DNA from 3 places in the Nonomuraea sp. NPDC049269 genome. Region 1 is predicted to be linked to each of the others. Evidence: riboswitches for the same ligand, from Rfam matches in the RefSeq annotation. Region 1 holds a riboswitch; each other region holds the start of a gene.
The links. Region 1 has a riboswitch for cobalamin ahead of cobN (cobaltochelatase subunit CobN). Riboswitches for the same ligand answer to the same signal wherever they lie in the genome.
Positions count from the first base shown of each region.

Region 1 (3,267 bases):
CGGGTCGTTCACCAGGAACGGGTACACGAGCGGCAGATCACCCAGCGCCGCGTCCGTGCCGCACGAGGCGGACATACCGGCCGACTTGCCCGGCAGCCACTCCAGGTTGCCGTGCTTGCCCACGTGCACCATCGCGTGCGCGCCGAACTCCTTCGACAGCCAGCGGTACGCGGCCAGGTAGTGGTGGCTGGGCGGCAGGTCGGGGTCGTGGTAGATGGCGATCGGGTTCTCGCCGAATCCGCGCGGCGGTTGCACCATCACCACCACGTTGCCCGCCCGCAGCGCGGCCAGCACGATGGCGCCCTCGTGCACGAACAGCTCGCCCGGTGGCGGGCCCCAATGGCGTTCCATGTCCGCGCGCAGGTCGCCGGGCAGCGTGCGGTACCACTGCCCGTAGGACTCCGCGGAGATGCGCACGGGGTTGCCCGCGAGATGCTCCTCGGTCAGCCAGTCCTGGTCCTGGCCGCCCGCGGCGATCAGCGCGTGGATCAGCGCGTCGCCGTCCTGCTCGGCCACGCCGGGAAAGCCGTCCCCCAGGTCGTAGCCCGCCTCGGCGAGTCTGGCGAGCAGTCGCACCGTGCTGGCGGGGGTGTCCAGGCCGACCGCGTTGCCGACCCTGGAGTGCTTGGTCGGGTACGCCGACAGCATCACGACCAGGCGGCGCTCGGCGGGCGGGGTGTGCCTGAGCAGGCCGTGCCGTACAGCGAGGCCGGCGACCCGTGCGGCCCGCTCGGCGTCGGCGACGTAGACCGTCAGCCCGTCCTCGTCGATCTCCTTGAACGAGAACGGCACCGTGATGATCCGCCCGTCGAACTCGGGGATCGCCACCTGGGAGGCGGCGTCGAGCGGAGACAGACCGTCGTCGTTCTCCTCCCACGCCTGTCTGCTGGTCGTCAGGCAGAGCCCCTGCAGGATCGGCACGTCCAGCTCGGCCAGCGCGCCCACGTCCCACGCCTCGTCGTCGCCACCGGCGCCCGCGGTGGCCGGACGGGAGCCGCCCGCGGCCAGTACGGTCACCACCAGCGCGTCCGCGGTACGCAGGAGGTCGAGCAGACCGGCCTCCGCGGTGCGGAGTGAGGAGCAGAAAATGGGCAGCGCCCGTCCGCCCTTGTCCTCGACCGCCTGGCACAGGGTCTCGACGAACGCGGTGTTGCCCGCCACGTGATGCGCCCGGTAGTAGAGCACGCCGACCACCGGCCCGCTCTCCCCCCGCGCGGTGCGCTCCAGGCGGCCCCAGGTGGGCGTGGGCTCGGGCCGGGCGAACCCGCGGCCGGTCAGCAGAACGGTGTCGGACAGGAAGGCGTGCAGCTCGGTCAGGTTGGCGGGCCCGCCGTGCGCCAGGTACGCGTGCGCCTCCGCGCAGACGCCACCGCTGACCGTGGACAGCTCCATCAGCTCGGCGTCTGGGGCCTGCTCGCCACCGAGCACCACCACCGGGCGCGGTCCCGCCAGCAGGTGGTCCAGCCCTTCCTCCCAGGCCCGGCGCCCGCCCAGCAGTCGTACCACGACCAGGTCGACACCCTCCAGCAGGGCGGGCAGGTCCTCGGCCGCCAGCCTGGCGGGGTTGCCCAGGCGGTAGGCGGCACCGCCGGCCCGAGCGCTCAGCAGGTCGGTGTCGGAAGTCGAGAGCAGCAGGACGGTATGGCTGTCGCCGAGCACGGCGCAATCCTCCCTCGGGGTCCTCGCCCCAGTAGCGGGTGTCACGACGGCAGGAGTCTCCTGGCTCCCGGATCAGCGCTCGCCCCGGCCTTCCCATCCGTCGCCGGACAGTGGCCTTCGTGGGGTTCGCTCCCCGGTCACAGTGGCGGGACCGCGCCGGTTTCGCACCGGCTTCCTCCCTTTGCCATCGCCTCCCGATCAGACCACGGCAGGGGCGACCACCGCAAGAAACTGGCGTTACCATCCTCTTCGTGTCCATAGCCGACTTTTCCGGACGTGTGCGCCCCGACGCCTGTCCGGGGGCGCTACAGGTGCACGAGGCCGCCGACGGCCCGCTTGCTCGGGTCCGCCTGCCCGGCGGCGCGGTGTCGGCCGCCCAGCTTCGCGAGCTGGCCGCCTGCGCCACCGACCTGGGCTCCGGGGTGATCGAGCTGACGTCCCGGGCGAACGTCCAGGTGCGCGGCCTGCGCTCGGCCACCGCCTTCGCCGAGCGGATGGCCTTTGTTGGGTTGCTGCCGTCGGCCGCGCACGAGCGGGTACGCAACATCGTCGCCTCGCCCCTGAGCGGACGCGGACCCGCGGGCCTGCTCGACACGCAGCCGCTGGTGGAGGCGCTGGACCAGGCGCTGTGCGCGTGTCTCCGGCTGGCCGGGCTGCCGGGACGGTTCCTGTTCGCGCTGGACGACGGGAGTGGCGACGTGGTGGGGCTCGGCGCGGACGTCACGTTCGTTGGGGGCACCGGCCGGCTGCTTCTGGCGGGGAGGGACTCCGGGCTCTCCTTGCGTGGGGAGGCGGCCGTGTCCTACATGATCGCCGCAGCCGAGGCGTTCCTCGACGAACGGGAGAGCGCCTCCGCGCTTGATACCGAGGTCCGGCAGGAGAGCGCCTCCGTGCGCGAGGGCGAGGCCCAGCGTGACAGCACCGCGTGGCGGATCGGGGAGCTGGAGGACGGCGCCGCCAGGATCGCCGCCCGGCTGGGCGGCGTCGCGGTCGACAGCCCGCCATTCGCTCCGGAGACACGGGGTGCGGGGCTCACCGAGCAGCGGGACGGGCGCGTGGCGCTGGAGGCGGTGGTTCCGCTCGGCCGGTTGACCGCCGCCCAGGCCCGCGCGATCGCCGCCGCCGCCGAATCCGGCGTCGCCGTGCGGCTGACGCCGTGGCGGACCGTGGTGCTCCTCGATCTGCCGCCATCCCACGCCGACCACGTGGCGCGGGCGCTCGACGCCGCCGGGCTGGTGACCGATCCGGCGTCGCCCTGGGTGGGCGTGACCGCCTGTACCGGCCGCCCCGGCTGTGCGAAAGCGCTGGCCGACGTACGGGAGGACGCGCGGCGCTGGGTGGCGGACCGCGATGGCCCCACGGCCATGCCCGTGCACTGGGCCGGTTGTGAGCGGCGTTGCGGGCTGCCCCGGGGGCCGGTCATCCAAATGGTCGCCACAGCCGACGGATACGTCGCCGCAACCGACGGGCACGTCACCACAACCGACTGATACGCCGCCACAACCGACGGATACCAGGAAAGGCAGCAGTGACCGACTACATCCGTGACGGCGCCGAGATCTACCGGCGGTCGTTCGCCACCATCCGTGCCGAGACGGACCTCAGCGG
Region 1 is NZ_JBICSO010000007.1:238,461-241,727, forward strand. Features, by position in the region: gene cobN (cobaltochelatase subunit CobN) at 1-1,659, opposite strand, end outside; cobalamin riboswitch at 1,690-1,897, opposite strand; gene cobG (precorrin-3B synthase) at 1,911-3,149, shown strand; gene ACGFNP_RS36685 (precorrin-8X methylmutase) at 3,188-3,267, shown strand, end outside.

Region 2 (3,267 bases), on a different contig from region 1:
ACGGCACCTCCAAGGCGGCGCTGACCGGTTTCGTGCGCTACGTGGCCACCAAGTACGGCTCGCGCGGCATCCGCTGCAACGCCGTCGCCCCCGCCCTGGTCCTGACCGACGTGGCCGCGCAGGCCCTCGGCCGGGACCGGCTGGCCGACAAGGCGGCCGAGCGCCTGCTGCCCTGGGCCTGCACCCCGGAGGACGTGGCCGACCTCGTCGCCTTCCTCACCTCGGGCGAGTCGCGGTGCATCACGGGACAGACCATCGTCATCGACTCCGGCACCCTCGCCCACCGCCCCGAGCATGCCCTGCGCCAATGGCGCGACGCCGCTGAATGACTCTAGGGTTCTTCAAGCGGATCAAAGGGGGATGTATGGAGCCGGTGTCGGTCGGTTTGATCGGAGCGGGGCCGTGGGCGGAGCGCGCGCACGCGCCGATGCTGGTCAAGAGTCCGTATCTCCGTTTCGCCGGGGTATGGGCGCGCCGTCCGGAGGCCGCCGCCGGGCTGGGGGCGCCGGTGTTCGAGCGGATCGAGGAGCTGTTCGACGCGTGCGAGGCCGTGGCGTTCTGCGTGCCGCCGGGCGTACAGGCCGAGTTGGGGGTGCGCGCCGCGCGGGCCGGGAAGGCGCTGCTGCTGGAGAAGCCGCTCGCCGACTCACTGGAGAACGCGCGGCGCCTCGCGGACGCCGTGCGCGAGGCCGGGGTGGCCTCGCAGCTCGTCCTCACCATGCGCTACACCACGCAGGTCAGAGAGTTCCTGGCGCGCTGCGCCGGCATCGAGGCGTTCGGCGGCCACGCCGCGAACATCTCCAACGTCCTGCTGGGCGGCCACCCCTTCGGCACCCCGTGGCGGCTCCAGCGCGGCGCGCTCCTGGACGTCGGGCCGCACGTGATCGACCTGCTCGACGCCGCGCTCGGCCCGGTGACCGGCGTACGCGCGCACGGGAACCCGCTCGGCTGGACCGGCCTGCTGCTCGACCACGAGGGCGGCGCGGTCAGCGAGGCGTCGCTGAGCATGGCCGCCGCCGGCGACCTGCCGCCATCGAGCATCGCGGTGTACGGCAGAACGGGCAACGCGGTGCTGCTGCCCGGCGACGACGATCCGTTCGCGACCATCGCCGAGGAGTTCGCGCGGACCGTACGCCAGGGCGGCGGACACCCGCTGGACGCGGCCCACGGGCTCCGGCTGCAGCGGATCATCGCCGAGGCGGAGACCCAGTTGGCCACCCCTTGACTTAGCTTCCATCCGGAGCATTGATAGCGTCTGTCCGACGCGCAGAGTTGCAGCGAAGTCCGGTGCGAGTCCGGCGCTGTCCCGCAACTGTCATAGCCAGGTCGCCTGCCTCCGCGCTGACGTCATCAACCCTCGTGGAAAAGGGTGATCCGTCGCTCTCAGCGGGTCTCTCGGTTCCGACAGTGTGAAAGGACTTCTCGTGAGGCCCGTACGCACGGCCTTCGCGGGCGCGCTGCTGGGAACGCTCGTTCTGACCGGATGCGGCCAGAACAGCACTACCACCACCCCGTCACCCGCGAGCTCAACCGGCTCGACCGGCTCCACCGCCTACCCCGTAACGGTCGAGGCGGCCAACGGCAAGGTCACCATCGCCAAGAAGCCGGAGCGGATCGTCTCGCTCTCCGCCAGCCACACCGAGACGCTCTTCGCCATCGGCGCGGGCCCCCAGGTCATCGCGGTGGACGACCAGTCCAACTACCCGGCCGGCGTCCCCAAGACCGACCTGTCCGGCTTCAAGCCGAACGTCGAGGCCATCGTCGCCCAGAAGCCCGACCTGGTCGTCGTCTCCAACGACATCGACAAGGTGGTCGCCGAGCTGGGCAAGCTGAACGTGCCGGTCCTCCTGGAACCGGCCGCCACCAAGCTCGACGAGGCGTACGACGAGATCACCGACCTCGGCGCCGCCACTGGCAACACCGACAAGGCCGGACAAGTCGTGACAGGCATGAAGACGGCCCTGGACAAGCTCGCGGCGAACGCCCCCAAGGGCAAAAAACTCACCTACTACCACGAACTCGACCAGACCCCCTACGCTGCGACGTCGAGCACGTTCATCGGGCAGATCTACGGCATGTTCGGCCTCACCAACATCGCCGACAAGGCGCCGGACCCGGCGGGCGGTTATCCCAAGCTGTCGGCGGAGTTCGTCGCCCAGGCCGACCCCGACCTGATCTTCCTGGCGGACGTGAAGTGCTGCCAGCAGAGCAGGGACACGCTGGCCAAGCGGCCCGGCTGGAAGGGACTGTCGGCCATCAAGAGCGACCAGGTGATCCAGCTCGACGACGACCTCGCCTCGCGCTGGGGCCCGCGGGTCGTCGACCTGGCCCAGTCCATCAGTGACGCGGTCGCCAAGGCGGCCACCCGCTAGTGAGGTCCAGCCTGATGTGGACGGTGGGTGCGCTGGGCGTGCTCGCCGTCTCCATGGTGGCCGGGCTGCTCGGCGGGGCCGCCGACATCTCGCCGTGGCAGGTGGTGCTCCAGGCGGTCGACTGGCTGCCGTACGTGCACGTGGACTCGGGGCTGGCGCCCGTGGAACAGGGGCTGCTGTTCGAGCTGCGGCTGCCCAGAGTGCTGGTGGCGGCCGTGGTCGGCGGGCTGCTGGCCATCGCGGGGGCCGGCTACCAGGGGGTGTTCCGCAACCCGCTGGCCGACCCGTACCTGCTCGGCGCCGCCGCCGGAGCCGGGCTGACCACCACCGTGGTCATCGTGCTCGTGCCGACCCCCGTGGTCGGCATCCCGGTGGCCGCCTTCGTGGGGGCCGTGGGCGGGGTGTTCCTGGCGTACGTGCTCGGGAACACCGCCGGCCGCGCGGGCGGCACCGCCACGCTGGTGCTCGCCGGGGTGGCCGTCACCTCGTTCCTCACCGCGATCCAGACGTTCATCCAGCAGTTCAAGGTCGAGGAGTTGCAGCGCATCTACTCCTGGATCCTGGGCGACGTGGGCGGCGGGTGGGACCAGTTCTGGCTGGTGCTGCCGTACGCCGTCGTCTCTTCGGTGCTGCTGCTCGCGCACGGGCGGATGCTCGACGTGCTCTCGGTGGGGGACGAGGAGGCCACCAGCCTGGGCGTGCGGGCCGGTCGGGTCCGGCTGGCGGTCCTGCTGGCCGCGTCCCTGGCCACCGCGGCGGCCGTGGCGGTGAGCGGTCTCATCGGGTTCGTCGGCATTGTCATCCCGCATGTGGTCAGGCGGCTGGCGGGCGGCTCGTACCGGATCGTGCTGCCGCTGTCGCTGATCGGCGGCGCCGCCTTCCTCGTGCTCGCCGA
Region 2 is NZ_JBICSO010000013.1:322,460-325,726, reverse strand. Features, by position in the region: gene ACGFNP_RS55535 (SDR family NAD(P)-dependent oxidoreductase) at 1-329, shown strand, start outside; gene ACGFNP_RS55530 (Gfo/Idh/MocA family oxidoreductase) at 365-1,225, shown strand; cobalamin riboswitch at 1,233-1,353, shown strand; gene ACGFNP_RS55525 (ABC transporter substrate-binding protein) at 1,425-2,372, shown strand; gene ACGFNP_RS55520 (iron ABC transporter permease) at 2,387-3,267, shown strand, end outside.
Region 2: it holds a riboswitch for cobalamin, as region 1 does, so the genes downstream of both, ACGFNP_RS55525 (ABC transporter substrate-binding protein) here and cobN (cobaltochelatase subunit CobN) in region 1, are expected to answer to the same signal.

Region 3 (3,267 bases), on a different contig from region 1:
CAGGACGCCGCCCGCCGCCCTGGTGTCGGCGTACGACGGGTGCCGGCCGCGCTCGACGGCCAGGTCGGCGGAGGTGTCGTAGGCGGCCAGGGCGATCTCCTCGGCGACGCGCGTGGACAGACCCAGCGCCTCGGGCGAGTCGAACGGCAGCCTGAGCGCGAAGAACACGTCGGCCAGGCCCATCACGCCGAGCCCGATCGGCCGCCAGCGCTTGTTGGCCGCCTCGGCCTCGGGCGTCGGGTAGAAGCCCAGGTCGATGGTCCGGTCCAGGAAGCGCACGGCCGTACGGACGGTCTGGCGCAGCCGGTCCCAGTCGACGCCGCCGTCGACCAGGTGGGCGGCGAGGTTGATCGAGCCCAGGTTGCAGACCGCCGTCTCGCCGTCGCTGGTGACCTCGAGGATCTCGGTGCACAGGTTGGACAGGTGGATGACGTTCTCGGGCCTGGCCGTCTGGTTGGAGGTGCGGTTGGCGGCGTCCTTGAACGTCATCCAGCCGTTGCCGGTCTGGGCGAGGGTACGCATCATCCGCCCGTACAGGGTCCGGGCGGGCAACTGCCGGGTGTAGCGGCCCTCGGCCTCGTAGGCGCGGTAGGCGCGGGTGAACGCCTCGCCGTACAGGTCGGTGAGGTCGGGGACCTCCTTGGGGTCGAACAGCGACCAGACCTCGTCGGCCTCCACCCGGCGCATGAACTCGTCCGGCACCCAGTTGGCCAGGTTCAGGTTGTGCGTACGTCGGGCGTCCTCGCCCGTGTTGTCGCGGAGCTCCAGGAACTCCTCGACATCGGCGTGCCAGGTCTCCAGGTAGACGCAGGCCGCACCCTTGCGACGGCCGCCCTGGTTGACCGCGGCGACGGAGGAGTCGAGCGTGCGCAGCCAGGGCACGATGCCGTTGGAATGCCCGTTGGTCCCCCTGATGAGGGATCCGCGCGAGCGCACCCGGGTCCAGGCGATGCCGATGCCTCCGGCGTACTTCGACAACCTGGCCACCTGCCCGTAGCGGTCGTAGATCGACTCCAGCTCGTCGCGCGGCGAGTCGAGCAGGAAGCACGACGACAGCTGCGGCCGGCGCGAACCCGAGTTGAACAGCGTCGGCGAGCTCGGCAGGTACGACAGCGTGGACATGAGGGCGTAGAGCTCGGCGGCCTCGGCGACCGTCTCCGACAGCCCGCAGGCCACGCGCAGCAGGAAGTGCTGGGGCCGTTCGAGCACCGCCCGCGACTCCGGGTGACGCAGCAGGTAGCGGTCGTAGACCGTACGCAGGCCGAAGTACTCGAAGCGCTCGTCCGCCTCGCCGGAGACGAGCGCGTCGAGCTCGGCGGCGTTGGCGCCGACGAACGCGGCGAGCGAGTCCTGGATCAGCCCTGCGGCGTGGGTGGCGGCGATGGACTCGGAGAAGGTCCGCACGCCGTGCCCGGCCGCCTCGTCGGCGATCTCCTCGGCCAGGAGCCGGGCGGCGACCCGGGAGTTCGCCGGGTCGGTGATCACCCGGGCGGCGGCCTCCTCGATGGCCAGCCGCCGGTCGGCGGTGGCCGACCGCGGATCGACAATGGTCTGCGTCACGTGCTCTCTCCTCGCGAGCTCATCCTCGTGAGGGCGCGCGAGAGCACGGCGGCGCTGGAGTTCTCGGCCGCGACGCCCCCGGCCCTCCCTCGAGGCCCTGGACACTTCGATGGGCGGAGCCGGGTGGCTCCCCCAACGTCACCGGCAGGTCTTCGGGCTCGCGGGCGTGGTCCTGCCCACTACTGGGCCGGCTTCCTACTGGCCGTCGCTTCCCGGATCTCTCCAGTGCTCGTGACGGCGGTCGTTCCCGCTCACCGCTGCGGGGCAGCCCCGGAATCGCACCAGGTTCCCTTTTGCTCCGCCCCGAGGGGCGAACCAGCGACGACCAGGATCCTACATCTAGTGGCCCTTCTCGCAACTACCCCAGCATGTTGTGTCAGCCGTGTCGAGCATGCCGAGATCGCGGAGCACGGCCCTGGTCCTGCCGATCTCCGAGGCGAGCCACTGTTCGAAGTCGTCGCCGCTGAGCGGGATCGAGGTCCAGCCCTCCGTGCGGCAGGCCGCCCGCCAGGTGGCGGACTCCGTGACCTCGTCGCAGAGCCGGATGGCGAAGTCCTTCCTGTCCTCGGTCATCCCCTCGGGCCCGACCGCCGCGCACCAGTCGGCGAAGTCGAGCCGCACCCCGCACTCCAGCAGGCTCGGCGCCTCGACACCGTCCACCCGGCGCGCGCTGGAGACGGCGAGCACCCGGACCCAGCCCTTGTCGATGGCCTTGCGCCAGTCCGCGAGCGTGCCGGTCGCCGCCGCGGCCTTGCCGCCGAGAAGCGCCGACGTGGCCTCCGCGCTGCCGGGGAAGCCGGTGTAGTCGACCTGCCGGGTGTCGGCGCCGAGCCCCTTGGCGATCAGCCCGAACAGCAGGTGGTCGGGCTCGCCCTGCGGCCCGCCCGTCAGCGGCGTACGGTCGGGGTGGGCGAGCAGGTGCGCGCCGAACTGGTCGAAGGTGGCGAACTTGGAGTTGGCGGGCACCACCACGACCTCGATCTGGCCGGTGAGCCTGGCCAGCGGCGTGGCGGTGTCGAGCAGGGACAGCCCGTTGTTGAGCTCGGTCGCGGCCAGCGCGGGCAGCCCTGTGACGGTGATCCTGGTGGCGGGCGGGGTGCCGGAGACCGGGAAACCCTCCCCGCGGGCGGCCTCGACGAGGGCCCGGGCGACGCGGGCCCAGCGTCCGCCACCGGGAACGATCGCGAACCGGCCCAGCATGCGGGCCGCGCTGACGGCGCTGCTTCCGAGGTTGCTCTCCGTGCCACACCCTGTCGCGCAGGCCATCATCCCAAGGCCGAGCGCGAAGAACCCCCGTCGGCGCATGGCGGTCCCTCCCCTCGCACCCCAGCAACTACCCCACGTCACCGACACTTAACCCATCGTCACACATCGGGCACTCACTACCGGAGATCACGAAAAGTCACGAAAAGCTCGGGAGCGCTTCTAGGAGTGCTTCTGGCCGACGCCGACGAGCAGGTACGAGGGCAGCGAGGGCTCGCTGACCAGCCTGGGCCGGTCGGGACGCCAGTCGGGGGCGTGCACCAGGCCCGGCTCGACCAGTTCGAAGTCCCCGAAGAACGCCCGGATCTCCCTTGGGGTCCGGTCGGTGCCGGCCCCGGCCGACGTGGGCCGGTAGAGCGCCGCCGTGCCCTCGTCGAAACGCCCGCGCGAGGTCGCGTGGGTGAGCACCAGATGGCTGCCGGGCGCCACCGCCTCGCGCAGCCT
Region 3 is NZ_JBICSO010000005.1:446,203-449,469, reverse strand. Features, by position in the region: gene ACGFNP_RS29600 (ribonucleoside-diphosphate reductase subunit alpha) at 1-1,560, opposite strand, end outside; cobalamin riboswitch at 1,686-1,895, opposite strand; gene ACGFNP_RS29595 (tripartite tricarboxylate transporter substrate-binding protein) at 1,900-2,865, opposite strand; gene ACGFNP_RS29590 (SAM-dependent methyltransferase) at 2,986-3,267, opposite strand, start outside.
Region 3: it holds a riboswitch for cobalamin, as region 1 does, so the genes downstream of both, ACGFNP_RS29600 (ribonucleoside-diphosphate reductase subunit alpha) here and cobN (cobaltochelatase subunit CobN) in region 1, are expected to answer to the same signal.